One region of the Shewanella sp. 1311 genome, then DNA from elsewhere that is predicted to be linked to it. Evidence: riboswitches for the same ligand, from Rfam matches in the RefSeq annotation. Region 1 holds a riboswitch; the other holds the start of a gene.
What was found. Region 1 has a riboswitch for cobalamin ahead of AC5YB3_RS16380 (ABC transporter ATP-binding protein). Riboswitches for the same ligand answer to the same signal wherever they lie in the genome.

Region 1 (15,540 bases):
CGCGGGACGCATCGGCGATATAAATGGCGCCATGGGGATAATGGGGCGCAATCTTCACCGCTGTGTGGATTTTTGAGCAAGTGGCGCCGCCGATAATCGCCGGAATGGTTAAGCCTTCGCGGTGGAAGGTTTTCACGTTATGCACCATCTCGTCCAGACTCGGCGTGATGAGGCCCGACATGCCGATGATATCGATATTGTGTTCTTTCACGGCGTCGAGAATTCGCTCCACCGACACCATCACACCTAAATCGAATACCTCAAAACCGTTACAGGCGAGCACCACGCCGACGATATTTTTGCCGATATCGTGCACGTCGCCTTTTACCGTCACCATCAAGATCTTGCCGTTAGATTGGCCTTCAACCTTTTCCAGCTCGATATAGGGGTTTAAGTAAGCCACGGCTTTTTTCATCACCCGCGCCGATTTCACCACCTGTGGCAGGAACATCTTGCCTGAGCCGAACAAGTCGCCGACCACGTTCATGCCGTCCATCAAGGCGCCTTCAATCACATCCAGCGGACGTTTCGCTTCTTGGCGGGCGGCTTCGGTATCTTCATCGATAAATTCGGTAATACCTTTCACGAGCGCATGGGATAAGCGTTGGCTCACTGGCCAGCTGCGCCATTCTAAATCTTCTTTCTTACCCACCTGTGCGCCATCACCGCGGAATTTCTCTGCGATTTCAAGTAGCTGCTCGGTATTGCTTGAGCCTTCAACTGGGCAGGGCAAGTTAAGCACTACGTTTTCGACCCGTACTTTAAGTTCAGGATCGATATCGTCGTAAATGGCTAACTGACCCGCGTTGACTATGCCCATGTCCATGCCGACTTTGATGGCGTGGTACAGGAACACCGCGTGAATTGCCTCGCGCACTGGGTTGTTACCGCGGAACGAGAACGACACGTTCGACACACCGCCCGAAATCATCGCGTGGGGCAGGGTGGCTTTAATCGCTTTAATGGCATCAATAAAATCGACGGCATAGTTGTCGTGTTCATCAATCCCTGTGGCGATGGCGAAAATGTTCGGGTCGAAAATGATGTCTTCGGGCGGAAAGCCGACCTTATCGACCAATACCCGATAGGCGCGGGTACAAATTTCGATTTTACGCGCCTTAGTGTCGGCCTGACCTTGCTCGTCGAATGCCATGATAATGGCGGCCGCGCCGTAGCGTTTCACTAAGGTGGCTTGCTCAATAAACTTGGCTTCGCCTTCTTTGAGGGAAATAGAGTTAACTATGCCCTTGCCTTGAATACATTTGAGGCCAGCTTCGATCACTTCCCACTTAGAGGAGTCGATCATAATAGGTACGCGGCTGATGTCAGGCTCAGAGGCAATCAAGTTCAAAAACTTGTGCATGATCTCGGCGCCATCGAGCATGCCTTCGTCCATGTTGATGTCGATGATTTGCGCGCCGCTTTCGACCTGCTCGCGGGCGACATCGAGCGCTTGCTCAAACTTGCCTTCTTTGATCAACTTTAAAAACTTAGCCGAGCCTGTGACGTTGGTGCGCTCACCCACGTTAACGAACAGGGATTGGGCGTCGATAGTCAGTGGTTCCAAACCGGCAAGGCGGCAGGCTACGGGAATATCGGGCAACACGCGCGGGTTATGTCTGTCGACCGCTTCGCGAATAACGCGGATATGTTCAGGCGTACTACCACAGCAACCACCGATAATATTGAGCATGCCTTCGCGCGCCCAATCTTCAATCACGTTCGCCATGTCCTCTGGGGTTTCATCGTAACCGCCAAACTCGTTCGGCAGGCCTGCATTTGGATGCGCCGACACATAACATTCGGCGATACGGGATAATTCTTCGACGTACGGGCGCAGCTCTTTTGGCCCAAGTGCACAGTTAAGGCCGATAGATAAGGGCTTGATATGGCGCAGGGAATTATAAAAAGCTTCGGTGGTTTGACCCGTAAGGGTACGACCTGAGGCATCGGTAATGGTACCCGAAATCATGATTGGCAATCTGTCTTTAGAATGCTGACCAAATAAGTCATCAAATACCGATTCAATCGCAAACAGTGCGGCTTTGGCATTTAAGGTATCGAATATGGTCTCGACCATAATGATATCTGCGCCGCCTTCAATCAGCGCCTTAGTGGATTCTCGGTAAGCGCTGACTAACTCATCGAAGCTGACGTTACGATAGCCTGGGTCGTTCACATCAGGGCTAATCGAACACGTACGGTTAGTGGGGCCTAACACACCGGCGACGTAGCGCGGAATGCCTGTTGCAGCAAACACTTCATCACAGGCTTCACGGGCGAGGCGCGCGCCGACTAAGTTAATTTCGGCGGACAGCGACTGCATGTCGTAGTCGGCCATGGCGATAGTCGTAGCATTAAAGGTGTTGGTTTCAATGATGTCGGCACCGGCGTTTAAGTAGTCGGTGTGAATTTGTTTGATGATGTGGGGTTGCGACAAGACCAAGAGGTCGTTGTTACCTTTGACATCTGTGTGCCAATCTTTAAAGCGTTCGCCGCGATAGTCCTCTTCTTCCAGCTTGTAGCCTTGGATCATAGTGCCCATGGCACCGTCTAAGATTAGAATGCGCTCAGCAAGCTGTTTACGAATGTCTGCCAATATCTGGCCGGCTTTGGTAGAGGGTATCGTCATAAATAATTACCTTAAATACAGCTAAGTTAAGTCCAAGCATCGACCCTTGTTATGCAAAGTGCATTTTATTCTGGTCTATCGACATTTGTTTTTGGATACTTGTTTTTATAAAATGTTTTTGGACATTTAAACGTATAGACGTCCATAATACGCGACTTATGATTGTCAGGGCAAGGTCAAAATTGACTGACGACAATTGAGTCCTATCACCACTTTTCACCCAGTTTAACGGCTCTTTTTTTAGGACTAGTTGTAGAGCTAGTTGTTGGGCTAGGGCGTAATTGAGTATATAGGACGACGGGTCTAATGTGGGCTTTCAACAAAATGTGCCATGAGTGATAGACATAGGAATACGATGAAACAAGTTCGATTGTTATTGTTACGCCACGGCGAGTGTGAAGGCGGCGCCATTTTACGCGGCCGTGTGGATGTGCCTTTAAGCGAAAAGGGCTGGCAGCAAATGTCGGCTGCTGTTGAGGCGCAGGCAAGTACCTGCAGCGCGATTTATAGTTCGACTTCACGCCGCTGCGCCGAATTTGCCCAAGCCTTTGCCGCCGAGCTGCATTCGACGGCGGCGCTGGTATCTGAGTCAAGGCCATTGCAGGCGCAGTTTTTGTCGGGTTTACAGGAAATCGACTTTGGCGATTGGGACGGTTGTCGACTCGATGAGCTGTATCAGCAAGAGGGCGAACGTTTAGCGGCCTATTGGCAAAACCCTTGGCAAACACCGCCGCCTAATGGGGAGACTATGGCCAGTTTCGAGTCGCGGGTGAATGGCGCAATTGACCAGATACTTGCCGCCGAGTTTGAACGATTGACCGTCGACTCAGATAACGCCGAGCTGGCTGCGGGAGCGGGCGTGGCTGCCAAAGTATGGGTCGTGACCCACGGCGGAGTGATCCGTCACTTAATGGCGCGCGCCCTTGGGGTTGAACGGGCGGTGGGATTTTACAGTCAACTCGATTTACCCGTGGCGGCCGTGGTGAGCATTAATGTGCTGCAAGATGAACACGGCGTTTGTTACTGGCGTTTAGATTGGCCGAGCGGGCGCTGCGAGTGATCCGCGTTGCCCTAAGGTGAAGATTTTTCTTGTCTTACCAGCGTGATTGTCGATTGCCTATTAAGGTAAATATAGGATAATGCTTTTTCCTGACGTCCCCGACGCACGCGGCCTTGCAAGGCTTGCGATAGCGTATCGGATGACGTCACAGAAATAGGTGTTGGGAGTTTTGAGTGGTGCGAGTGTGTTCTGTGGCAACGATTGCCAGCGTACACTGCAAAGGCTTGAAATCAATCTCAACATAATAGGGAATCGGGGAGCTGCTTGTCAGTCAGCCCGAACTGTGCCCGCAACTGTGAGTAACTTTTTATATTGTTTTTAATACAAAAAGTGACGAGTCAGGAGACCTGCCTATTTCTGTTATCGCTGCGTGCAGCCTTAGTTCTCGAGCGGGTGACTCGAGGGAGCCGATGACAATGTGCACAACCTTTATTAATTCAGGTTTGGACTCGCTAGGAGCACCACTTTGGTGAAACTCTCTGCCATCCAAACGAGCCATGCTTTGAATGACAGCGACACTCGCCCATCAGCGAGCCAGACGGTCGCGCTCGATGTCAGCCAGTTAAGCTGGTGTATCGATGGCAAAACCATTCTTTCCAATATTAACTTTGCGCTGCCAACGGGGCAGATGTTGGGTTTGATTGGGCCTAACGGTGCGGGTAAGTCTAGCTTGCTACGCTGTTTGTATCGCTTTGTTCGCCCGACTCAGGGCAAAATTACCCTGTTTGATCAAGATATTGAGCGTTTATCGCCCAAAGCGTTTGCCTGCCGCGTTGCCGTAGTGCAGCAAGACACGCCGCACTATTTCGATTTAACCACAGAGCAATTGGTCAGCATGGGCTTAACACCGCATAAGGGCATGTTCGATACCAATTCGAGCTGTGATGGCGAGCGCATTGCCAAAGCCTTAGAGAAAGTCGGCCTGAGTCATAAGATGCATCAACAGTACGAGCACTTATCTGGCGGTGAAAAGCAGCGTGCCTTAATCGCCCGTGCCATAGTGCAGCAGCCGCAACTGCTGATCCTCGACGAGCCAACCAACCACCTCGATGTGCGTTATCAAATCCAAATCCTCGAATTGGTGCGTAGCCTTGGCATCAGCGTGATTGCCTCTATTCACGATCTCAATTTAGCCAGCGCCCTGTGCGACAGTTTGTTGTTGATCCATAACGGTGAAGTCAGCGCTATGGGCACGCCAACTGAGGTATTAACCGAGGCGCGAATTGGCGATGTGTTCGGCGTGTGCGCTCAGGTGTCGACCCATCCACAACATAAAAAGCCCTTAATCAGCTACTTTTATGGCTACCATGATTCGACGCACAGCATGGCTGATGCTTTGGCTGAGCGAGGCGAGGGCGGATGATTCAGGGAGTAAACAGCATTTCATCTTACATTTGGGGCGTATCGTGACACCTTTGACGAGACAACAACTGATGCTGGTCGCATTAGGCATAATCACTTTGATAACCCCCATTGCCGCCACGAGTTTTGGCGCGGCGAACATCAGTTTTATGGATGTTATCCAAGTGTTTATCAATAAAATGGCCAACCTCACTCAAGCCAATGGCATGACGGAGCGCATCGTGATGGAGCTCAGACTGCCGCGTATTTTACTGGCCTTTGTGGCAGGGGCGGGTTTGTCCTTGGCGGGCAGTGTGCTGCAAACCGTTACCCGCAATCCGCTGGCTGACCCTTATTTGTTTGGCATTAGCTCAGGCGCGTCCTTTGGCGCTGTGGTGATGTTGACGTTATTCACTGGCTCTGGATTTTTTGAGAATGCGGGTATGGCGGCGAACTCGGGGATTTTTAGTGGTTCGGGCGCCTTGTCGGGTTTGCTTTGGTTTAGCTTGCCCTTCGGCGCTTTTATTGGCGCCAGTTTGTCGGTACTGATAGTGCTGGCCTTGTCTGGCCTTGGGCTCAATAGCCAAGTGGAACGCATGTTGCTCTCAGGCGTGGCGACCTCCTTTATGTTTGGCGCGTTAACAAGTTTGTTGTTGTATTTCGCCAGTCCGCAGGCGACGGCTTCTGTGCTGTTTTGGAGTTTAGGCAGTTTCGCCAAGGCCAGTTGGTCCTTATTAGTGCTGCCAACACTGGTGATTGGCGCGAGTTTGTTCATTATTTTAGGCATGAAACGGCAGATCATGGCGTTGCAGGCGGGGGATGAAACGGCGCATACCTTAGGGGTGAATGTGCCTAAGCTGCGGCTCAATATGTTGCTGCTCTGCTCCTTGATTACCGCTATTTTGGTGGCTACCTGTGGCGGTATCGGTTTTGTCGGGTTAATGATTCCCCACACAGTACGCATGCTGTTTCCCGGTCGTCAGCCGATTTTATTAACGGCGCTGGTAGGCGGCTTATTTATGGTGTGGATTGATGTATTAGCGCGCTGTTTATTGGGGAATCAAGAGTTGCCCGTGGGCATTATCACGGCGGCCATAGGTAGCATGTTCTTTTTGCTGATTTTGCGTAAACGTAGAGTCATGGCGTAAGCACCTAGTCAGAACGTAATCCTAGAGTCATCTAGCAAGCGCAGACTGGCGGGATAATCAGCATTTCTGTTGATATCTGCCCCGCGATTGGAAATGCAAAATTGGACATGTTAGTCATAGACGCGGGATGCGTTGTGGTTATTTAAGATAATAAGTGGAGTGTGGATGTCTCAGTCAGCCGTGTCTTTTCAAATCAGCACTGTGAGCAAAGCGCAGGATCCATTGATCCAGCAGAAAATAGATCTTAAGACTAAGCCGCCCGGCGCCTTAGGTCAGCTCGAATCCTTAGCCTTACAGATTGCCCGCGTGCAAGCGACTGATTTGCAACAAACGGATCAGCCACAAAATACTGTGCTGAAAATTGTTCATCCAACCATGTTAGTGTTTGCGGGTGATCATGGTATTGCCGCAGAAGTCGTGTCGATTGCCCCAAGCGAAGTGACGCGCCAAATGGTGCAAAACTTTGCCCATGGTGGTGCGGCGATTAACGTTTTTTGTCGGCAGGTGGGCTTTAGGCTCGAAGTGATCGATTGCGGCATTTTAACGCCAGTCGAAGGGGTTGAAGGCATTATCGATCAACGTCTTGGCGCGGGCACAGGGGCAATTCATTTAGAGCCCGCAATGGCGCTGGAAACCGTCGATAAAGGCTTTGCGATGGCGCGCGATTTGATTGAACGTCACCATCAAGCAGGTTGTAACTTAGTCGCCTTTGGCGAAATGGGCATAGGCAATACCTCAGCGGCGGCGGCCATTATGGCGGCGATCATGCAGCTGGATGTGATTGATTGTGTCGGCCGAGGCACGGGCATTAATAGCGAAACCTTAGAACGTAAATTGATGCTGATTGAGCTTGCGTTATTGCTGCATCAAAGCGCCTTAACTGGGCCCAAATCAGTGTTAGCTTGTCTAGGTGGCTTTGAAATTGTGCAGATGACGGGGGCTATGTTAGCTGCCGCCGAGCGTAAAATGCTGGTGGTCGTGGACGGTTTTATCGCGACAGCGGCAGCATTAGTCGCGGTGCAAATCGCCCCTAATGTGCGTGATTATTTGATTTTTGCCCACCAGTCAGACGAGCAAGGCCATCAGCGGATGTTAGAGTTTTTGCAGGCGAAACCTTTATTATCCCTCGGGCTAAGATTAGGCGAAGGTACTGGCGCAGCTTTGGCGTTGCCGCTTATTCAAGCCTCAGTAAATTTTTACAATCAAATGGCGAGTTTTAGTGATGCGGGGATTGAGGCTGTTGTATGATGTGCGCTGCTAAGTCGCTTATTTTACTTATTTAAAATAATAACTTTTTAGCCAACCGTTTTAATCTTAAACCTTGTAGCAAGTGTTAATTCACTAAGGATACTTTATGTCAGAACGCGAAAGCTGGCACAAAGAGATAGATTTGTTTTTAGTTGCCATGGGCTATTTTACCCGCATTCCTATGCCTAAGTGGGTCGAAGTCGATAGCGATAAGTTGAATAAGGCCAGCCGTTATTTCGGTCTCGTCGGTCTTTTGGTCGGCCTGTTAAGTGCCATAGTGTTTTGGCTGACGCAGAACTGGCTCCCCGCCGGTGTCTCTGTGCTGTTAGCTATGTTGGTCGGCGTCTTGCTCACGGGCGGATTTCACGAGGATGGCCTAGCCGATACCTTCGACGGTTTTGGCGGTGGTTGGACGGCGGAAGACAAGCTGCGGATCATGAAAGACTCGCGCCTTGGCAGTTATGGTGCACTGGCGTTGATCTTGGCCCTGCTGCTGAAATGGCAGTTGTTAGTTGAGTTGGCACTGTACGATCCTGTGGTGGCGGGCTCGGCACTTATCGTCGCCCACACAGTGAGCCGCGTGGTATCAGCAAGCATCATCTTTAGTGAAAAATATGTCCGTGATGACGAGACCAGTAAGTCTAAGCCGCTATCGCAACATCAAGGCATTAATGAGCTGCTTATCCTGATCGCCAGCGGCGTATTAGTACTGTTATTCCTCAAGGGGTTAGCGGCATTGTCATTGCTATTGGTGATGATAGGACTGCGCCGTTTGATCATAGTGATCTTTAGACGCCAGATTGGCGGTTACACGGGTGATACCTTAGGCGCGGCGCAGCAAATAGCTGAAATCGTGTGTTATTTTGTATTGCTCGTTGTAGGTAACATACTGTGATCCACCTCGTCCTAGGCGGCGCCCGTAGCGGTAAGAGCCGCTACGGTGAAGCCTTAGTGCGCCAGTACACAGCGCTTGGCTTCGATGCCTGCTATGTGGCCACGGCGCAGGCGCTGGATGATGAAATGGCGACCCGTATCGCCAAGCATCAAGCGGGACGAACGGACGATGGTATCGAATGGCAATTGTTTGAAGAATCCCTCGCCCTTACGGCACTGTTAAAACGCTTAGCAAAACCTGGGCGAGTGATTTTAGTGGACTGTTTAACCCTTTGGTTAACCAATCAATTACTCGCATCCAGCGCCAAGATTGATGATGAACCAGCATCGACTGAGTGGCATGCGACTGACTTTATAACCTCTGCCAGTTCAACCTCTAACGATGAAGCTTTGGCGAGTTGGCAGGCAGAGAAAAGCGCTTTTGTGGATTCCCTTGCCGAGCTTGAAGGTGTGGTGGTGTTGATCAGTAACGAAGTAGGCTCTGGTATCGTGCCCTTAGGTGAGTTGAGCCGACAATTTGTTGATGAAGCGGGCTGGTTAAACCAAGCCGTTGCCGCCTTAGCTGACAATGTCACCTTAGTGGTCGCGGGTTTACCCTTGGCACTCAAACCACTGTAATCTAAATAAGTTAAGTGATGTTGAGACTGAGCTTTATCTTTATCCCTGCAAACTAGAATAAGTTTTTTAGCCCTATGCCCTCTCCAAACACAGACAACACAGGCTGTGCAAATGCACTTGATACCGCTAACGCTTTAGCTATTCATTCTGCTGCTAATCTTGCGGTGAATCTCGCAGTGAATAGACCTGCGGTTAATTCACCTCGGCGTACAAAAGTCTTGATGGTGCAGGGCACAACGTCCGATGCGGGTAAAAGCACCTTAGTGGCGGGGATTTGTCGTTTGCTCGCCCGAGAGGGCGTAAAGGTTGCGCCCTTTAAGCCGCAAAACATGGCGCTCAATAGCGCAGTGACTATTGATGGCGGCGAGATTGGCCGCGCACAGGCGTTGCAAGCCGTGGCCTGTTATCTTGAGCCCCATACCGATTTTAATCCCATACTGCTTAAACCTAGCTCGGATACGGGCGCGCAAATTATCGTTCACGGTAAAGCCTTGACGACGCTGGAAGCCTCGGCCTTTTTTGGGCCTAAATCTAAGGACTACAAGGCAATGGCGCTCGGTGCTGTGCTGGAATCCTTCGAGCGGTTAAGTGGCCAGTATCAAACCATAGTGGTGGAAGGCGCGGGCAGCCCAGCGGAGATCAATCTGCGTGAAGGTGATATTGCCAACATGGGATTTGCCGAAGCTGTGGATTGCCCTGTGATTATCATTGCCGATATTGATAAGGGCGGCGTATTTGCCCATTTGGTCGGGACCTTGGCGCTGTTATCTGAGTCTGAACAGGCGCGGGTAAAGGGCTTTGTGATCAACCGTTTCCGTGGCGATATTAGCCTATTGCAATCTGGCCTCGATTGGCTTGAAGCCTATACGAACAAGCCTGTTTTAGGCGTGTTGCCTTATCTGCATGATTTACATCTCGATGCCGAAGATGCGCTGATAAGCTCGCCATCTAAAGGCGCTAACAGCCGTTTAAAAGTGCGGGTATTAGTGTACCCAAGGATCAGTAATCACACGGATTTTGATCCGCTGCGGTTGCATCCAGATATCGATTTTGACTATGTGTCATTGCAAACCCAAACCGCGAGTCACGCCACTCATTTGCCCGCAGCCGATGTATTGATCTTACCCGGCAGTAAGAATGTACGCGCCGATTTGGCCTTTTTACGCCAGCAAGGTTGGGATAAGGATATCGACACACACCTGCGTTACGGCGGCAAAGTGCTCGGTATTTGCGGCGGTTACCAAATGTTAGGTCAAAGCATTGCCGATCCCTTAGGGATTGAAGACTGTGCGGGCGACACAGCAGGGCTTGGCTACTTGCCATTGTGTACAGAACTTAAAGCCGATAAACAGTTACGGCGGGTGAGTGGTGAGCTAAGGTTACTTGGGCAAACAGTTGCTGTGCAGGGTTATGAAATCCACTGCGGCGAATCAAGTTATCTTATCCCTAGGCTTGAACAAACGAATGCGCCCTTGCAGTTAATCCCAGAATCGACAAGCTTAGCTGCGCCAGCGATGAGTTTTGCCGATGGCCTGCAAAGTGATGATGGGCAAATCTTAGGTACTTATTTACATGGGCTATTTGATAGCCCTGATGCCTGTCAGTTGATTTTGCGCTGGGCGGGATTAAACGATGCTAAGACCATAGATATCAATCAAATACGTGAGCAGCAACTCGAGCGTTTAGCCGATGTGCTAGCCGAGCATCTAGACATGCAAAAATTACAGACTATTTTGGATGCTGCAGTTCGGCGTTGAATTCGGCAAAGAACGGATATTAAGAGAGCGGCATTTACAAATTGAACCATTTATACAAGCAGACATTTTTAGCAGCAGAGTGAAGAGAAGACCATGACAGCACAAAACGACAACGAACAAGCGCAAATCAAGGCCGAACGCCACAAGGCTCGCCAACAGAAAGTGAAAGCCGGTGTGGATGCTAAAATTGCCGCCGCCCAAGAGGAGAAGGGGATTCTGCTGGTGTTAACCGGTAACGGTAAAGGCAAATCGACCTCAGGTTTTGGCACAGTGGCCCGCGCCGTCGGTCACGGTAAAAAAGCCGCGGTAGTGCAATTTATCAAAGGCACTTGGGAGTGCGGTGAGCGCAATTTACTCGAAGGTGCAGGGGTTGAGTTTCATGTAATGGGCACAGGTTTTACCTGGGAAACCCAAGATAAAGAAAAGGATACCGCCGCCGCTGTGCTCGCTTGGGAAGCCGCTGAAAAGCTGCTGCAAGATGAGTCGATTGACTGCTTGATGCTGGATGAGCTGACCTACATGGTGAGCTATCACTATTTGGATGTGGAACGTGTGCTTAGCGCACTTAAAAATCGCCCACCGATGCAGCATGTGATTATCACGGGTCGTGCTTGCCACCGTGCCATCATCGAGTTTGCCGATACTGTGAGCGAAGTGCAACCGCTGAAACACGCCTTCGAAGCGGGTATCAAGGCGCAGCAAGGTTTTGATTACTAATCGAACTTTGTAAAAGCCGGCGCATAAGCGACTATTTGTTATTGGCTGGCAGCTAGGCCTTTAGCCACTACTAGCCGTTAGTCACTTACCGTTCAACGTTCAAAGTGTTCTCAAGGATGATCCTATGAATAAGCGTATCGTGATTTGTGCCGATGGGACTTGGAATCGGCCCGAGAAAGATCTTAAGGTCGATTTCCCAACCAATGTGCTGCGCCTCGCGCGTGCTATCAGCCCGATAGCTGCTGATGGTAAACCCCAGCAGGTATTTTATGATTGGGGCGTGGGTTCCTATTACGATCAAACCATCGGTGGCGCAACAGGGCGCGGTTTACATAAAAACATCATGGATGGGTATCGCTACATAGTGCAAAACTATTCCCCAGGCGATGAGATTTATCTCTTTGGTTTTAGCCGCGGTGCTTACACTGTGCGTTGCTTGTGTGGCTTGATTAATAACTGCGGCATACTTAAACGCCCCGATGCGGCGTTGATTCAACAAGCTTTCGACCACTATAAAAAAAGCAGTGCGCCCTTTGCGCCTGATGGTGAAAAATCCCTCGAATTTAGAGCGAGATACAGTCATGAATCACGGGAAATCAAGTTTGTTGGTGTGTGGGATACCGTTGGTGCTATGGGGATCCCTATTTCATTTTTAGGCTTGTTCGAAGATAAAGATGAGTTTTACGACACTAAAATTGGCCGCAATGTGCGCGTTGCCCGCCATGCCTTAGCCATAGACGAACACCGCAGTGACTTTGAGCCCACCATTTGGCAAATGCGCGACAATATGGACATGCAACAAGTGTGGTTTGCCGGTGCCCATAGCAATATTGGCGGCAGTTATAAACCCGATAAAGACGGTGCATTGCTGTCGGACAATGCGCTGCTGTGGATGATATCCGAGGCGCAGAAATTTGATTTAAGCCTAGAGCCACACTTAGCCGCGAGTGCGCATCCGAGTCCGTTAGCCACCTTGCATGATTCGAGGCGCAGCTTTTATCGGATAAAGCAGGAATACTTGCGGCCACTCGACCCTGAGCAAGTCCCAGTGCTTTTGCATCATTCGGTCAAGGCCCGCTGGGATCAAGATCCTAGCTATCGCCCCAAGAATCTACAAACCTATATCGAACACTATGGCTGGCCAGAGCAGCTAGTTTAATTCTTTAAAAATTAAGGCATATCATGATTAAGCGACACTTAGCTGGACTCTTTTTTGGGCTCTGCTTGTTAGTTCCCCACAGCGTGTTGGCCAATCCCGCTAAACGCATTATTGCGCTCTCGCCCCACGCGGTAGAAATGCTCTACGCCATAGGCGCGGGTGATGCCATAGTGGCCGCAACCGATTATGCGGATTATCCCGAGGCAGCCAAAAAAATCCCGCGTATTGGGGGTTACTATGGCATTCAAATGGAGCGGGTGATGGAGCTTAATCCCGATCTGATTGTGGTGTGGGATACGGGCAATAAAGCCGAAGATATCAATCAACTTAAGGCTCTGGGTTTTAACCTTTATGGTAGCGATCCCAAAACTTTAGAAGGGGTTGCCAAGGAACTGGAAGAGCTAGGTAAATTAACTGGCCATGTTGAAGAGGCGAGTAAGGCCGCTGCTGCGTATCGCGCCGAACTTATCCGTTTACGGACTGATAATGCCAGTAAATCAGAGCCTAAAGTGTTTTATCAACTCTGGTCTACGCCCTTGATGACGGTTTCTAAAAACAGTTGGATCCAACAAATCCTCAGTGTCTGTCATGGCCAAAATGTGTTTTACGATGCCGCCAGTGATTACCCGCAGGTGAGTTTAGAAAATGTGTTGCTGACCTTGCCCGAGGTGATTTTGCAAAGCCAAGAGGAAGGCAATGTTAAAGGTGTCGATTGGAGCCAATGGCCCGAAATTCCCGCCGTTAAAAAACAGCATATTTATCAACTCAATGCCGATTTATTACATCGCGCGACGCCCAGAGCCTTACTTGGCGTTCAAGCCCTATGTGATGCCTTGGATAAAGCGCGTTAAATAAAAACGCCTAACAGATTATTCCGTCAGGCGTTTAGTCCGATTTCGCTATTGTTTAAGGAGTTAGAAAGGTGCGTTTATATCGACCACATCAATCAGCTTGTGGTTTACAAACTCTTTCAATCCTAAATCAATCAACTCGCGGCCATAACCTGAGCGGCGCACGCCACCAAAGGGCAAATCGGCCTTGACCATAGTCGGATGATTAACAAACATCATGCCAGTGGAAACCTGCTTAGCGACCGCCAGCCCGCGTTTGGTATCGGCGGTAAACACTGAGCCACCCAGTCCAAAGGGCGAGTCATTGGCAACGGCAATCGCTGCTTGCTCATCCTTCACTTTGTGGATACTGGACACAGGACCGAAGAATTCCCAATAGTAGGCGGGATTATCTGGCGTCAGGTTTGTCAGTATTGTTGGCTGCACAAAGGCGCCTTGCTGCGGCACTTTTGGCCCCACTTCGGTCGCGGTCGCGCCGTGTTTTACGGCATCACGGATTTTCTGCTTCAACTCATCGGCGGCGCCTTGGGAAGACAGCGGTGCCAGTGTGGTGGTGGGATCCATAGGATCGCCCGCTTTTAAGGCTTCGATCCCTTTGATATAGCCTTGCATAAATTCATCATAAATGGCTTCAACTAAGATCATCCGCTTAGATGAGGTGCAGACCTGACCCGCATTCCAGTGACGACCAAATACAGCCCAATCAATGGTTTTTGGCAGTTCGGCGTCTTCAAGTACGATAAAAGCATCTGCGCCACCCAGTTCGAGGGTGGACTTTTTCAGCGCCTTACCGGCCTGAGCCGCAATGTGCGATCCCGCATCTTCTGAGCCTGTGAGGGCAACCCCATGTACTTTGGGTGAGTTGATGATCTGTCCTATTTGTTCTCGAGTGGCGTACAGGTTTTGGAATGCGCCTGCGGGTAATCCGGCATCGCGCATTAGACCTTCAAATGCGGCGGCGCACTGGGGCACATTAGACGCATGCTTGAGCAGTAGGGTATTACCGGCAGCAAGCTGCGGCGCGAGGATGCGAGCAATTTGATAGTAGGGGAAGTTCCAAGGTTCGATGGCCAGCAATACGCCCAGCGGCTCGTTAACCAGTATCGCTTCACCTTCGGCGGGATCGGCAACGGGCAGTTTTTGTGGGGCTAACAATCGCTCGGCATGTTCGGCGTAGTATTCGAAAATTTGCGCCGACAGTTCGACCTCTGCCTCAGCTTCTGCGGTGACTTTGCCCATTTCTAAGGTCAGCAATTTAGCGTAAGCAGGCTTGCTGTCTCTGAGGATGTGAGCGGCTTTAGTGAGTACGGCGGCCTTGTCGGCAAAAGGCGTGGTTCGCCAACTTAAAAATGCCTGATGGGCGGATTCTATCGCCTGCGTGACTTCGGTATCTGTTGCATTTGGAAATTCTTTAACTAGCTCTCCCGTAAAGGGATTGATCGTTGCATAAGCCATATGTTCCTCCAAGCGTTCAACGAATAGAGAGTAAATGCCAACTCTTGGCATCGAGGGTGGAAATATCGTGTCCGTTGTTATCTCCCTTGCCATCTTGCTGACCATAGAGGTGAGGCAACGGGTTGATTGATGAGCTTTAAACTCGCGCAGTGGCAGGCTGAATTTTAGCCACATCCGTTAACTTTGATAAACATATCAAAGGGATGATGGGCGCCTGCCAGAGGCGTTTTTAACTGTTTTAAACCGCAAGCTTTTTATAGCGTTCAGCCATGGCATTGGCGGCGATCATGGCTTGATAGACATCGTCGGCGGTTAACTGCATCGGCATATTGCCCATAGTGTCGCCTTCAGCGCAGGCAATCTCAGCCACTTTGCGCCACTCTACTTCGACAAAGGTTTTTAGCCCCAAATCGGCGAGCGTGAGCGGCAGTCCCGCGGTTTTGATGATGTGAATGACGTTATCGATTTCGCTTTTTGGGGCATTTTCGAGTACTAGCTGGGTGAGCAAGCCAAACACCACTTTCTCGCCGTGCTGGGCTTTATGTAGGTCAGCTACTGCCGACATACCATTGTTCACAGCATGGGCTGCGGCTAATCCGCCCGCTTCGGCCCCGACACCACTGAGATAAATCGTCGCTTCAATGGTTTGCTCAAGTGCGG
Region 2 (15,540 bases), 1.9 Mb from region 1:
GCCTTGGCGAGTCACAGTAATGGCACTGGCCGCATTAGCAAATCCAACGGCGGCGGCAATCGACATGCCTTCGCTCAAGCCAACGACTAAGGCGCCGTTGAAAGTATCTCCTGCGGCGACTGTGTCTATGGCTTGCACTTCAAGCGCGGGCACTAGCCCGGTAAAACCTGGGCTGCTGATATATGCGCCGCGACTGCCTAAAGTGATCACCACAATCCCTACACCTTGCTGGTGGAGGAGCTGCGCAGCCATTTGGGCATCATCGAGATGATTAATTTCAACGCCTGTTAAGGCTTCTGCTTCTGTCTCATTAGGCGTAATAACATCGACCCACTTGAGTACATCGTGCCCAAGGGCGGTCGCTGGAGCGGGATTTAATACCGTAGTCACGCCAAAGGTTTTGGCCATTTGTAATGCTTTTTCCACTGTGGCAGCAGGCGTTTCTAGTTGAATTAAAAGGAATTGAGCACGGGAAAAAAGAGCATAGTGATTTTCTAAATCATCGGGTGAAAGAGTGGCGTTGGCACCCGCAGCAACACCAATGGTATTTTCACCGTTGTCACCGATAAAAATCATCGCGGTACCGGTACTCTGCTCCGCTACTTGGCTAATTCCTTCTGTACTTATGCCATCTTTAATCCAGCTTTGACGCATATCATCGCCGATACTGTCTTGGCCGAGGTGGCAGATAAAGTCAGTGCGGGTGCCTGATTTAGCTAAGCGTGCGCAGGCGACCGCTTGGTTGGCTCCTTTACCTCCCTGTTCGAGTCGATAGTCTCGGCTCATCAAGGTTTGCCCTGCTGCGGGCAGGTACTCAAATTTCATCACATGGTCGGCATTCGCACTGCCGATAACGAGTATCTGGCTCATAGAAAACTCACTGTTATTTTCATCTGCGATTGAGATAAGTTGGATCATAGACACGTAAACTGTCTACCAGTAAATCGACAAAACCGAGTCTGTCGAGCCCAAACAGCACAGTCGCATTGGCGGGTTTGCCAGTGAGTTGATAGCGATCAACCACTGTCATGCCTAAGGTCAGCTCGCTTTGGGTTTCAATCCCGACCCAACAATCTTGTGCTTCAAACAGTTCAGGTTTGAGCAACCAAGCGATAGTGCAGGGGTCGTGCAGAGGTGCACCAATAAAGCCCCATTTAGGATCTCTGTGGTAAATCATAAAGAAATCCAATAACTCGGCGACGCACTGAGCAATTGGATTTGGGATGGCGCGAATCCGTTCTATGTCTGCATCCATGATTTGCGCTTGATGGGTTACATCGAGCCCGCACATAGTGATGGGAATGCCTGACTTAAAGACAATATCGGCGGCTTCGGGATCGACAAAAATATTAAACTCGGCAGCTGGGGTCCAATTACCGACACCCGCAGCGCCGCCCATCAGCACAATGCGCTCTATTTTAGGGTGTAGCTCGCTATGACTCGCCAGTAAAAGAGCAATGTTCGTCAGCGGCCCAGTGGGCACTAAAGTCACTGGCTGAGTGCTTTGGCGGATTTGCTGCGCCATCAGTTCAACGGCCGTTATGGCTTGTGGGTTGAAGCTCGGTTCGGGCAATGCGGGGCCATCGAGGCCTGTCTCGCCATGAACATTGTCAGCGATAATCAGTTCACGTGTTAGCGGCTTAGTGGCACCGCCCGCGACGGGGATATCACCACGGTTTAACAGGGTTAAGATCCGCAGTGCGTTGTTGAGGGTTTTATCTGGGGTTTGATTGCCTGCGCTAGTCGTGACGGCAAGGGGAACAAGGTCTGGGTGAGCTAAGGCTAAGATCAGCGCGATAGCATCGTCATGGCCGGGATCGCAATCAAGAATGATGTGACGAGTCATACTGTTACTCCTTTAAACAGCGGTACTGGATGCTTAGAATAGCATGCCATCAGTTAGGCGCTAGCCTGTGGAGGGTACTTGCAGAGCAAACTGTGAGCGTTTTCGTCTTTTTATCAACAAGCTGCTAGAATTCTGCCCGTTTTTGACACTAGGCGATGTTAGGTAAATCCATTCTCGCTCTGTCCGCTGCACAACATTGAATGACATATCCAAGCAAATACAAGGAAATAAGTAATGCTCACTCATCGAATCACTTGGCCTAAGGCTTTACTCGCGGGCATGGTTGTCATGCAGATCTCTGGCTGTAGCGATCCTCAATCGATATTGGCAGGAGGGAAGCAAAATAATCATAGGTTCAGCATCATTTGTATTCACCCGTCCTGACGGCAAAGTCGTGCCAGTAGGCTATAGGGCTAACCTAGAAAATGTCGAGAAGCTCATAGAACGCATCCCGCGATTAACTTGGTTAGCGAGGGCGGGTGAGGGTTATGTCGGGATCAGTGAAAAGGGGGAATGGGTCTCTTGGTCGATGAATAACGAGATGCTCGCCAAATCTCCGCTGCAGCCAGCCGATTCGTTGGTGATTAAGCCGCTGGATTTTGCCCCTGTTGCCCAATGCGAAACGCCAGAGCAACGGCAGGCGATTCTGAGTCAGGAAAGGCCTAAACCTGAAGTAAAAATGTGGTTGTTTAGCGAATAGCACTAACCTCTTTTACCATCACGGCGCAGATAAACGGAGTATTTCTCTGTTATTTACGCCGTGACAGTGATTATTTCTTTTAAAGTGGCAGTTAATCTAGGCTTTTGACTGTTTTCAATCTGGGTTATTAGCTAGAATGCTGGGTGTTTTCTGTTCAATTTCATGATGTCGTATTAATTAGTATTAGTTATAAGTGCGATACAAGGATGATAAGTATGAAATTAGCATTGTGTTCACCTATTGGATTATTTCAAGGTGCCAGTGTGTTGTTACTCTGTAGTTTAATTGGCTCAGAGCCTGTTCAAGCCACATTAGATATGCCCCGGAGCGAAAGCGGCGCTGCTCATACCCATGTATTGCCCGTATTTGGTCAGCAATTAGGGTTCAATCTGCCAGCGGGCTGGAAGCAGGCTTATCATGAGGAGCAAGCAGGCATGTTTATGGCAGAGTTTGTGCCAGAGCAGGAAGCATTAACCCAGTGGAGTGCGCTATTTTGCGTGCAGGGCTTTAAGGATATGGCCGAGAGTATTAGCCCTGAGCGTTTTTTAGATGCGATGGCCGAGACCTATAAATCGACCTGTGACGGCGAAGTGGTGTACCAGAAGCTCGGTGACAACGAAGTCGATGGGCACGCTGGATTTCATGCGATTCTAGGCTGTACAGCCATGCCCAATATGCACGGTGTGACGGCACTGAATTCCAAAGCCTATGCTTCAACTCCTCAAGGGGAAATTGGCTACTATACGGTTGTTAGTGGCAATAAAGATTTGTATCTGTTGCATAAGTCGATGCGAGGTGCCGTTTTTTCTGCCGATAAACCGCCGCTGCAGGCGGATAATAGCCAAGATTTTATCTCCACTTTAGTCCCATTCTCCTTGAAGTAGGCTGTAGACGCTCGCTTGAGTTTGATGGACTTTCATCCGTATAGACGTCTATAATGCGCGCGCTCAGGCTCTATAATGTGCTGAGCCTTAAGGGAGTATCGCTGTTTTATTGATGGCTGTACCCTATGAATCAAATTTTTAGTCAACCTTCTGAGGTGCTTGCGTGCGAAAGCCGCGAGATAATCGGGAAGCCAGTGGAATTCTGGCACTGCCCCCGCAACGGTAAAAGGTGAGAGAAGACCGCGTTTGATTGGTGAGTTCAAGACTGAACCCGATAGTCAGAATGTCAAAGGTCAGTCTCGCGTTAATCCCATTTTTAAGGGATTAACATAGCCTAAGTCCGGAGACCGGCCCTAAAGGTGTTTTTGAGATTTCGGTGGGCAGATCTCAAAATGCGATAGTCACTGTCAGTATCTTTTACTGAATGAACAGTATCGTGGCGCTAATGCCCCGTTTTCCTTGCAGGAGTTAAAGGTAAAATGGGAACAAATCCAACAAAAATCGCGCTGCTGATCGGTAGCCTTTGCAGTTTTTCCGTTATCGCGCCCGCTATGGCGGCTGACGCTACCAGCACAGCGAAAGTCGACGAGCATCTTGTCGTGATCGGCCGCTCTGACAATACCCCGTTAAATATTGCCGCGAATGTGAATGTGATTGACGCTGCGGCGATTGAAATGAGCGGTGCCACTAGTGTGACTGAAGTTTTACGCGGTCAAAGCGGTATTCAAATTTCGGATAATAACATCGGTACTAGTTTTGCGATGCGTGGCTTTAGCGCCAGCACTGCCGTTAATAACACGCTGATTTTACTTGATGGTCGTCGCCTCAATAATATCGATATCGCTGCTCCTAGTCTTAATGCCATACCGCTTAACCAAGTCGAGCGCATCGAAATTTTATCGGGTAGTGCGGGTGTGCTCTATGGCGATCAAGCGGTAGGCGGCGTGATCAATATTGTCACTAAATCTCCTGAAAATACTGGTGGTAGCGTGCAGTTATCCGGCGGCAGCTTTGATACCTATGAAGGTCGTGGTGATGTGTCTGGCGCGATCAACAAGGATTGGCGTTACTTTTTCACTGGTAGCTATAACCAAGGTGACAACTACCGCAAGCATAATGCCAATGAAACAGGGTCGATTTTAGGTCGCATTCAATATAAAACGGCCACAGATTCGTTCTTTATTGAAACCAGCTATTACGACGATGACCGTGAAAATCCTGGCTCATTGACAGAAGAACAGTTCAATAAAGACCCACGCCAATCTTTCAAGAGCAGCGAATATGTCCATGAGATGACCACTGCGGCGCGCACGGGTTATCAGCATCAGCTTAATCAAAATTGGGCTTTAGCAGCGGATTTAGATTATAGCGATACCTTAGTGTCTTCTTTTAATTGGGGGGCGAACAGCCATAACACGCGCTCACTGTTGATGTTTAGCCCTAAAGCGTTAGCGAACTACAGTACCCGTCAAGGTGAGCTAAATCTAGTCACAGGCTTAGACATCAGCCGTGGTAAGGCTGATTTTGACACTATGGCGCGGAGTAATGTACAACAAATGCAAAGCGCCTATCTACAAGCCACTGTGCCATTAAGCCATACCCTAAGTTATGTTGTGGGTGGGCGATATGCGCGGGTGACCGACGAGTTAGTCGATGGTAATGTCTATCCTAATGGCATGGATTTAGATGAAGATGCGACAGCATTCGAGTTTGGTCTGAACTACCGTCCTAGTACAGAGCACAGATTCTATCTACGTGGCGATGAAAACTTCCGTTTTGCGAAAGTGGATGAGCAAGCTTATACCTCTAAAAATGTGTTTGGCTTAAAGCCGCAGACGGGCCGCTCCTACGAAGCGGGTTGGGATTGGACTCTTGCGAGCCAAACTTTACGAGTAAGCCTATACCGTCTCGATTTGGAAGATGAAATTGTCTTCGACCCAAGTGCGGAAAAACCTGAACTTGGCAGTTTCCAAGGTGCGAACGTTAATGCCGACGCTTCTCGTCGTTATGGCGCGAGTGCCGATTGGGATTGGCAGGTGACTCAAGCAATGCAACTCGGGTTAGAGTATAACTATATTGATGCTGAATTTACTGACGGTATCAATGATGGCAAGGAGCTGTCTTGGGTGGCAAAACACACAGGACGCGGTTATGTCAGCATGGATTTTGCTGAGCATTTCCAAGTATTTGCCGAAGCAATTTATACTGGTAACCGCTTTATCGAAGGCGATAACGCTAACGAAGGTGATAAGCTGGCCAGTTACGTGCTCGGCAATTTAGCCTTGAACTACAATCGTGATGCCTGGCTTGCCAGCCTGCGTATCGATAACCTATTTGATAAAGACTATGTTAGCGCAGGCTATTATGGTGGTGGAATATATAATGGTTATTACTCAGGCCGTGGTCGCGATATTCGTTTAACCCTTGGTTATCGTTTTTAATATCTGACTAAATGAGCTAATTTAGCAGCCTTTAACTGAATATAAAGGCTGCTTGTTTGCAATTATTTACTCTTAAATTGTTTATCTTGTTCTTCTTTATTTAGCGGTTTAATACCAAGATAATATTCATAGCTATTTTTATCGCTGTTATCGACAGTCGTCTCATTTTTTATATTAATTTCTTTCGATGTACTGTCTTCTTTATTTGCATACATAGTTAATTTAGGCTTAGTCTGATTAGGCTTAGTCTCATCAGCAGTTGACTTATTCGCTATGCTCTTAATTTCTTCATTATCAGTAGCGGATTTATCTTCTACCTTGCCAAATTTATAGTTAAAAATTGCATTGGTTTCTACTGTTTCAATGGTTGATTTTTTCATGGTTTTGTATGATGCAACAATGCCATGCTTACCTAAGGTAACTTCGGGGTAAATTTTCTTACCTGTACCAACCTTAGCACCATCGACATACCAGTCTGCATCAACGTTACTCGTAAGGGTAATGACTGTGGACTTCAGGCCCAGTTTTTCATTGAGTAATGATTCTATTTTGTTGTTATATGACGGTTTAAACGTCATATTGACTCTGTAATGCAGTTCACCATTCATATTCATACTTGCATCAATAACCTTGTATGATAGCAGTACACTTTTATCACTAAGGAATGGATCTGAATTAATCGTGTTTTTAACTGTATACTTTTCGGTATCTTTTAAACAATCATTTATAGATTGAAATTTAGAACAGGTCATGGAGCTTTCTAGGTCAACTAACTTAACACTATCAACACTAGATAACTCAGCAACAATACGATTAACAATTTCTTTTTTTAATGCAAAAAGCTGTGCGCTTCTTTGGGTGCGTTGACTATTAACAACTTCGTATTGTTTTAATATATCTTGATAGTTTTCTTTATTTTTAACTTCGTCATCGACTGATTTCTTTTCAAGTGAATCAATGTTTTTTACTAAGGTTTCGATTCCTTTGAAGTAATTGCTCGGGTCACTTTCTGTTAAAATAGCATTGGGTAATGCCAATATTGCCTTGTTATAATTCTCTTTCTCGTTTTTGATGTTTGTTAATAGTGATTCATAATCATATTCACTTTTCTTATGATTAGATAAACGATCATTTATAGATATTAACAAGTTATCAATATCAAACTTTTGTTCGATTTGGTTTACTGTTTGGTTTTCAGTTGCTGTTATCAACTCTAAGGCGTACGAGTTACTTGCACACAAGCACAACAAAGCAATGGTAAATTTACTGTATCTCACGTTTCTCTCCGATATTTTATCTGAAACAGTCAAAACTGCTTACTATTTCCGTGCTTTGAGCAAAAAACTCTACGTTTTGACCATGATACTTAAGTTGATTTTTCTTTTCAAATGGATTGTTTGTTTGCTAATTTCAAACGAAGACATTTCCACTTTGATATCAGTTTGAGGCTGAATTGTACCCCCTTTGATTGTGTCACCTTATATTGGCAAGATTCACGAGGTCTTGATACTAAATGATGGCCATGACAGAAGAAGTGCAGCTAAAACTGTGACATCTGGCTGATGAGTAGTAATGAGCCAAAAAGTCTACTATATAGCGGGAATGCTATGCTTCAATACTTATGTTGAACTGGCAATGTAATGGAAGGCATATTGCAATGAAATGCGAATAGGAATTGTTGAGTGTGGCTCACCCGCGTTGAAGAAATAGAGATAAATCATTAGACGGGATTGTTCGCGACTACTAAAGAATGGAAATGTTAAAATTGTTTTAAAACATGTGATTATAACTCCATATCCTGCACTTTATTTGCTTCGCCATTTGACGTTACATATAAGGTAGTCATTTTTTTATTATTTTCGTTAGGCTATTGTGCGACTTAGTACTGAAATTCTTTAAATTTTGGGTATGATGTGAAGAGTAACCGAATCATCTTATTGCTAATAAACAGGTGCAAAGTGTCTTATGACAGATCTTGAGCAACAGGTTTTTACTCAAGTTAGAGCTATCATAGCGAATGAAGAGCAAGTGATTGGCCGCCGAGGGATTTTAATTCCACTCAAAAAAGCGATCCTCGCTGAAGGCGACATTCGTAACGTGATCGACATTATCTCGAGCGATCCCGCATTAGCGGCGCACATGTTAATGCGCAGTAATTCCGCACAGGCATCTGGGGTGATTAACCCTAAGACGCGCTCTTTGAAAGAAGCTTTGGTCCGCTTAGGTCAAGTTAATATTTATCGCTACGCCTTTACGTTCTATTTAAAAGAACGCCTCGATGAACTACCACAGCCCTATAAAAAGTTGGTCCAAGGTTATTGGAAGCTGACTGAAGATATTGCAACTGATGCGGTGGATAGTTTAGCGGAGATGGAAGGTGTGGAGGTTGATGCTGACGAAGTACAAACCTTAGCTCTGTTCAGTGTGTTCGGGCAAATTATCGCACTTACGGCCTTTGCCTATTTAAATGCTAATGCCGAACAGTCATTTCCTTTAAGTGTGATTAAGTCATTGATTGATAATCAACAACAGACCTTAACCATCGAAGCGTTCGAGGCGTTAGATCTCGATCAGGATCTGCGTCAAGAATTTATGATCGCCCATAATTTGCGTCAGACCCGTAATCCTAATTCATCAGGGTTGATACTGCGCCGTGTCTTGTCTATGCGTGGATTGTTGATGAATCCGCTGTAATTTTGAGATTCGCTAAACAGCTGCTTGATCCTATGAAATAATCATACAATTCAATAAGAAAGCCTGCATCAGCAGGCTTTTTTGTTAGGTTTCACCTGTGTTAATTTGTCTTCTGCTGGCGGGATAAACCTTCACTCGCCACCAGTTGTAACCAATTTTGGATCAATGTTGAGTTACCACTATGGCGGCGATAGGCGCCAAATAGAGGCCGTTTTAAGCCTTCTTGTCCTAGCTTTACCGTAGTAAGGCTTAAGCCGTGACCTTCATTTATCGACCAGTTCGGCAGGGCAGCGATACCATCTTTGCAGGCGATACGTTGCAATAACATCATGGTCAAATCACAGGTTTTTTGCTCACCCGCTTCTATGCCCGCAGGTTCTAAAAAGTGGCGATAAATGTCTAAACGCGTCAGCGGTACGGGATAGCTAATTATCGGTAAACGCGCTAATTGCTTAGGGCTGACATAGGCTTCTTTTGCTAGAGGATGATCTTTAGCAACCACTAACTTCACTTCAAAATCAAACAAATGCTGATAAGCGAGTGAATGCCCAGGTACAGGATCTGAGGTCAGCACTATATCCAGTTCACCCATTTCCAAGGCATTGAGCGAGTCGAACAAGTGACGGCTCGACAGATCTAACTCCGCTTGGGGATAGTCTTGTCTAAATTGCTCCATCACAGGCATTAACCAGCGAAAACAGCTGTGGCACTCAATGCCGACACGCAACTGATTGGTTTCGGTTTCAAGGCCATTCTTAAGATCTGTCTCGGTTTCTAACACCTTAGGCAAAATCTCTTCCGCGAGATGAAGCAGGCGTGCACCTTCTTGGGTGAATGACAGCGGCTTACTCTTACGCACAAAAATAGGCGAGTTAATCCTTTGCTCCAACTCCTTAATTTGGTGGGAGAGTGCGGATTGAGTGACAAAACGTTTTTTGGCTGCGCCCGCCAAACTGCCACTTTCCTTCAGGGCCATTAAGGTTCGCAGATGTCTTAGTTCGATCATGTTCACTCCAGGTGAAATTCGCTCATGTTGTGCTTGAAATCAATTCGGTTGCTGGAATAGAGACTAACACAATAAACTTCTAGACGTCCAGACGCCCATTGTTGTTTATCAAGGCGGAAATGTTGAAAAGTGCCAAGAGAACACAATCTGGTGGGTGCAAGTGCCGAATTTGGCTTATCTCAAATAAAGGAAGATAGGGTATGCAATTAAATAGTCTTGGGTTTCCCCGCATCGGGCGTCGTCGTGAATTGAAATTTGCCTTAGAAAAATACTGGCGTGGTGAGATCACTCAAGCTGAACTGCGTGAAGTGGCGAGCGAACTGCGCCGTACCCATTGGCAGTGGCAAACCGCAGCGGGCATTGAGCAAGTGCCCGTGGGGGATTTTGCCTTTTACGATCAAGTACTGACCCTAAGTGCGACCTTAAATGCCATTCCTGATCGCCACCGCGGCGAAGGCGCTATCGATCTCGATACTCTATTCCGTGTTGCCCGCGGCAGAGCGCCAACGGGCCAAGATGCGCCAGCTTCTGAAATGACCAAGTATTTTAATACTAACTATCATTATCTGGTGCCTGAGCTGACGCAAAACCAAGAGTTTTCGATTGCTTACGAGCAGTTTTTTGATGAAGTCAGCGAAGCGCAAGCGCTAGGCTATAAAGCCAAACCTGTTCTACTCGGCCCAGTCAGTTACTTATACCTTGCTAAAACCGTCGGCCAAGAGTTCGATAAGTTAAGTTTATTACCGAATTTATTAACGGCTTATGCTGACATTCTGGCGCGTTTCGCCGCCCAAGGTGTGGAATGGGTACAGTTAGATGAGCCTGTGCTGGCATTAGAATTAGACCTGCATTGGCAAGCGGCGATGACTCAGACTTATCAAGCATTAAGCACTGCTAACGTTAAGGTTCTCTTAGCGAGTTATTATGGCGGTATTACGCATCATCAAGCCCTCGTATCTGCCTTGCCTGTTGCTGGTTTGCACTTAGATTTAGTTACAGCGCCAGAACAACTGGCTGTGTTTGCAAATGCGTTGCGCAGTGAGCAAATTTTGTCGGCGGGTGTGGTCAATGGCCGTAATGTGTGGGCGGCAGAAATCGATTTGATTGCCGAGCGTATTGGCGCTGTGGCGCGTGATTTAGGCGATCGTTTGTGGATTGGCACATCATGTTCATTGCTGCACAGCCCAGTCGATTTAGATGTTGAAGCCAAACTATTACCTGTGCTGCGCAAGCAGTTGGCCTTTGCTAAGCAGAAACTGTTGGAATTGAGCAAAATTCGCCAATTATTGTTGGCGCCTAGCTCGGATGAAGCACAGAAAATCAGTGCTTTTTGTATCGCTCGTCGCCAAGCCAAAGCGCAGGCTGCAGATAAACAAGTGATTGATCGCGTTGCCGCATTAACTGCTGCGGATTATGAGCGGGCAAATGATTTCAGTGTGCGCCAAAGCGTGCAGCAGCAAAAATACCATTTACCTCTGTTACCCACCACGACCATAGGTTCGTTCCCACAAACACCGGCAATCCGCGGACTACGCAGCCGCTGGCGCAAGGGTGAGCTTAACGATGCTCAGTATAATGAGCAGTTACAGCAAGTGACCCGCGATACTATCGATCGCCAACTCAAACTGGGTATCGACGTACTTGTGCACGGTGAAGCCGAACGTAACGACATGGTGGAGTACTTTGGCGAGCAGTTAGCCGGCGTTGGTTTTAGTAAAAATGGCTGGGTACAAAGCTATGGCTCACGTTGTGTTAAGCCACCCTTGATTTACGGCGATGTGAGTCGTCCAAAAGCCATGACGGTCGATTGGGCTGAGTTTGCCCAGAGTCTCACCGACAAGCCCGTAAAAGGCATGTTGACGGGGCCAGTGACGATTTTGCATTGGTCATTTGCCCGTGAAGATATCAGCCGCGAAGCTATTGCGACACAACTGGCGCTGGCTATTCGTGATGAAGTGGTCGATTTACAAAATGCGGGGATTGGCATTATTCAAATCGATGAACCTGCCTTCCGTGAAGGTCTGCCATTGAAGCAAAGTGAGTGGCAAACCTATTTAGATTGGGCGGTGAATGCCTTTAAACTCAGCGCTGCTGGCGTGACTGATGAGACTCAAATCCACACTCACATGTGTTACAGCGAGTTTAACGACACGATTGGCGCGATTGCTGCCATGGATGCCGATGTGATCACTATCGAGACTTCGCGTTCACGGATGGAGTTACTCAACGCCTTTGAAGATTTTGAATATCCAAATGAAATTGGCCCCGGTGTATATGACATCCACTCACCAAACACCCCAAGTGTGGAGGCCATGGTGCACTTAATCGAGAAAGCCGCGCAGAAAGTACCTGTGCGTCAACTGTGGGTCAACCCAGATTGTGGCCTAAAAACCCGTACTTGGGATGAAGTCGAACCTGCATTGAAAAACATGGTCGATGCTACCCGCGAACTGCGTCGCCGCCTTGGCTAATATTTATGCTTGAGTGAGAGTTTTAAACTGAGCTTAATGAGTAAAAAGACAACGGATGCCTATGCATCCGTTGTCTTTTATCACTTGCGAATAAGGCAAACTCGAAGGTCGATTGGTAATGTTTAATATCAAGGTTCAATTGGCGTGCTGAGCAAATAACGACTCTAGCTTTATGATGATGAATCAGTGGCATCGGTATTGATTGGCGAGGACATCTTAAGCATCTCGAGGTAAACCCTTTTCAACAATACGCACCATGCGTTCGGTTTTGCGGCGCGCTTTTTGTTGCTCAGTTGCAGCGGTGTCGGCAAGGCGCGATTGCTGAGCATTGAGCGCCCATTCGATATGTTCACGCACTATCTCATCGATATCTTCGTTGTCATTGCGAGCGTTAAGCGCGGCAATAATGCTTGGGCTTGCGGGGGCGTTACCCAGCGCGACTGCGATATTACGTAGCCAGCGTTTATGGCCAATTCGGCGAATGGCGCTGCCTTCGGTTTGCTTTAGAAATTCGGCCTCGCTCCAAGCAAAAAGACTGAGAAGGTCAGGCTGCTTTAACTGCGGGCGAATATGGAAGTCGGTTTCGGCAGTGAGCGGCGCTTGGCGATTGATGGGGCACACGAGCTGACAATCATCGCAGCCATAGATGCGATTGCCCATGAGTGGCCTAAATTCTTCAGGAATGGCGCCTTGCAGCTCGATGGTGAGATAGGAAATACAGCGTCTGCCATCAACCACATAGGGTTCTACGATTGCACCTGTTGGGCAGGAGGTGATGCAGGCGACGCAACTGTTGCAGCCTTCTTGAATGGGAATATCCACAGGCAGAGGCAAATTGATCAGCAGCTCACCTAAAAAGAACCAACTACCCGCCTCATGGTTGAGTATGAGTGAGTGCTTACCTGTCCAGCCGATACCGGCTTTTTCGGCTAATGGGCGCTCGAGCACGGGCGCTGAGTCGACGAAGGGACGGAAATCGGCGGCATCGAAACCGAGAGCAACTAACTCTGCACTGATTTGATCCCCCAGTTTTTTAAGCCGAGCGCGGATCAACTTGTGATAGTCGCGGCCCCCTGCATAACGGGAGATATAACCTAAGTTGGGATCCGTGAGATTAGTGGCAAAGCCTGCTTCGGGTGGTAAATAGTCCATCCGTACGGATATCACTCGCACTGTGCCCGGATGCAATTCTTGCGGTCGAGCGCGCATCATCCCGTGGGTGGCCATATACGCCATTTCGCCATGAAATCCTTTGTCTAGCCATGCTTGGAGTTTGGCTTCCTCGGCCGTTAAATTTGTATCGCAAATGCCAACTTGTGCAAATCCGAGTGCTTTTCCCCACGTTTTTATTTGCAACGCGAGCCGCGACAGTGTGCTGGCATAGGATTGGTTGGGGATTTGATTGGCTAAAGTCGACATGGATTCATTGCAGTGAGGCTCTTGGCTAGGTGGCAATATGATAGCAAGTTTTCACTTGTTACGGACGAGTTTGCTCAGTGAGCGTGAATGAGAGGCTATTTTCTTTGGGCATATGTTTATTTGCAGCAGGGATTGAGTCTATGATTAGGTTTAATGTTTCCCGTTTGGTATCCGTATGCTGAGTGCGTTTCCCCTTAGGGCGTGTTTTCTTGCGATGAGCTTACTAGGCCTGATGCCTAATCTTGTTTTTGCGGCGCCTGATAAGTTGAAATTGGTGACCGAAGCTTGGCCTCCCATGAGTTACGAGCAAGATGGCGTTCCCCAAGGTTTTGCGGTGGACTTAGTCAATATCTTGCAATCGAGACTGGGCCAGAGTGAAAAAATTGATGTGTTACCTTGGGCACGGGCGTATTCGATTGCTAATACTTTGGCGAATGTCTTACTTTTTGCGACGTCTATTAATGACGAGCGTGAAGATCATTTCGATTTTATCGGCCCGATTGCAACCAGCAAAATTGCTTTGTATGCGAGGGCGGCAGATCCCATTGCACTCGATCAACTTGCCGAACTTCAATCTAAAGATATTGTGGGGGTTTATCGAGAATCTGCAGGGGCGCAGCTGTTACAACAAGCGGGCGTGGATAATTTGCTGGTGGCGAGTTTTCCGCAGCAATCGGCGAAGCAATTACTGTTCTCTCGAATTCGTTTCTGGTGCCAAGCGGATCTTGCGGTAAAGCAGATACTCGAAGAAGTGGGCGCGAGTGAGGCCGATATACGCCAAGTGTATGTAGTATCTGAGATTAATCTGTATTTAGCCTTTTCTAAAGGGACGTCGGCGGCCACGGTCACGAGTTGGCAAACTGAGCTTGAGAAAATGAAAGACTCAGGGGAGTTTAGTCGTTTATATCAGACATGGTTTGGTGCTCTGCCACCGCCCTTACAGCATCAAGTGTTTTGGCATAAAGCTGTTTAACTCTCGCACGTAGCCTCATTTTTGGCAGCTTTAACACAATTCCTTCCCGCATTTTTAGCCTCATAAAGGGCATCGTCGGCACGTTTCAGTAGGCTGGCAAAGTCTCTGTCTTGATAAGTATTTTCAGTATTTGGTTGCGGCGCTAAGGTTGCGACTCCTGCGCTAACGGTCAATTTGAGTTCAGCGGGTAAATCCTCTGCACCTAGGCGGCTAATATGAGCTTGCAACTGATGGGCAAGTTCACAAGCACGTTCAGCATCCGTGTTGGGTAAGAGAATTAAAAACTCTTCACCACCGATACGGCCAATAAGATCTTTATTACCTGTTAGGGCTTTACCTGCGCTTGCGATCGTCAGTAAGGCGCGATCGCCCAGTTCATGGCCGAAGTTATCGTTAATTTTCTTGAAGTGGTCCGCATCAAAGATTATCACCGAAAAAGGGCTTTGTTGTTTTAAGGCTTGCTGAAAATACTGCGCGGCTTGGGCATAAATATGCCGACGATTAGGGAGTTTGGTGAGGTAATCTGTGAGGGCGATGACCTGCAGTTGGCGATTTCTCTGTACTTGTTTATACGCAAATATCGACACTATTGTCAGGATAAAGCCCGTCAATAATAAAATAATGTGTTGTAATGATTTATTCTTCTCGAGTAGCGCGAGTTCTTGTTCTTTAAGGTTTTGGTTTTCAATCAAACGTTGATTTTCAGATTCAATCCTAGTGGTATCAAACTTCACTTTTAATTCTGTGGTTTGATGTGAGAAGGAGTTGTCGTCGATCTTTTTGGTGAGGGCGACAAATTCCTGCAATGCGCCATAGGCCGCAGGTAAATTATTCATGGCCGCATAGACGTCACTTTTTAGCTGTAATAGTTGAGTGAGTCCCCGATCATTTTGCAGGGTTCGAAAGGCTTTTTCCCCTTGTTCGAGTTCGGTAAGCGCTTCTTTATAACGTGCTTGCTGAAACTTGATATTGCCCATAAAGAGCTTCATAAAGCTATAAGCGGCATGATCTTTTTCGTTAATCACAGCTGCGGCTTCAGTTAAATATTTTTCCGCTTCATTAAGACGATGGAGTTTGATTAAGCTAAAGGCAATATCCGTCGCCAT

Region 2: another riboswitch for cobalamin. It lies ahead of AC5YB3_RS08130 (TonB-dependent receptor); the one in region 1 lies ahead of AC5YB3_RS16380 (ABC transporter ATP-binding protein).

The regions. Positions count from the first base shown of each region.
Region 1 covers NZ_CM181686.1:3,679,004-3,694,543, forward strand. Annotated here, with positions in the region: gene metH (methionine synthase) at 1-2,632, opposite strand, end outside; gene AC5YB3_RS16375 (histidine phosphatase family protein) at 2,988-3,692, shown strand; cobalamin riboswitch at 3,896-4,061, shown strand; gene AC5YB3_RS16380 (ABC transporter ATP-binding protein) at 4,162-5,055, shown strand; gene AC5YB3_RS16385 (FecCD family ABC transporter permease) at 5,024-6,181, shown strand; gene cobT (nicotinate-nucleotide--dimethylbenzimidazole phosphoribosyltransferase) at 6,347-7,429, shown strand; gene AC5YB3_RS16395 (adenosylcobinamide-GDP ribazoletransferase) at 7,536-8,324, shown strand; gene cobU (bifunctional adenosylcobinamide kinase/adenosylcobinamide-phosphate guanylyltransferase) at 8,321-8,941, shown strand; gene AC5YB3_RS16405 (cobyric acid synthase) at 9,016-10,698, shown strand; gene cobO (cob(I)yrinic acid a,c-diamide adenosyltransferase) at 10,792-11,415, shown strand; gene AC5YB3_RS16415 (T6SS phospholipase effector Tle1-like catalytic domain-containing protein) at 11,540-12,574, shown strand; gene AC5YB3_RS16420 (cobalamin-binding protein) at 12,598-13,425, shown strand; gene AC5YB3_RS16425 (NAD-dependent succinate-semialdehyde dehydrogenase) at 13,489-14,880, opposite strand; gene AC5YB3_RS16430 (glycerol dehydrogenase) at 15,119-15,540, opposite strand, start outside.
Region 2 covers NZ_CM181686.1:1,782,523-1,798,062, reverse strand. Annotated here, with positions in the region: gene rbsK (ribokinase) at 1-870, opposite strand, end outside; gene rihA (pyrimidine-specific ribonucleoside hydrolase RihA) at 890-1,846, opposite strand; partial or broken gene AC5YB3_RS08140 (RCC1 domain-containing protein) at 2,148-2,546, shown strand; gene AC5YB3_RS08135 (hypothetical protein) at 2,762-3,430, shown strand; cobalamin riboswitch at 3,567-3,800, shown strand; gene AC5YB3_RS08130 (TonB-dependent receptor) at 3,910-5,871, shown strand; gene AC5YB3_RS08125 (hypothetical protein) at 5,934-7,148, opposite strand; gene AC5YB3_RS08120 (HDOD domain-containing protein) at 7,837-8,565, shown strand; gene AC5YB3_RS08115 (LysR family transcriptional regulator) at 8,666-9,571, opposite strand; gene metE (5-methyltetrahydropteroyltriglutamate--homocysteine S-methyltransferase) at 9,772-12,042, shown strand; gene queG (tRNA epoxyqueuosine(34) reductase QueG) at 12,259-13,461, opposite strand; gene AC5YB3_RS08100 (substrate-binding periplasmic protein) at 13,637-14,434, shown strand; gene AC5YB3_RS08095 (tetratricopeptide repeat-containing diguanylate cyclase) at 14,431-15,540, opposite strand, start outside.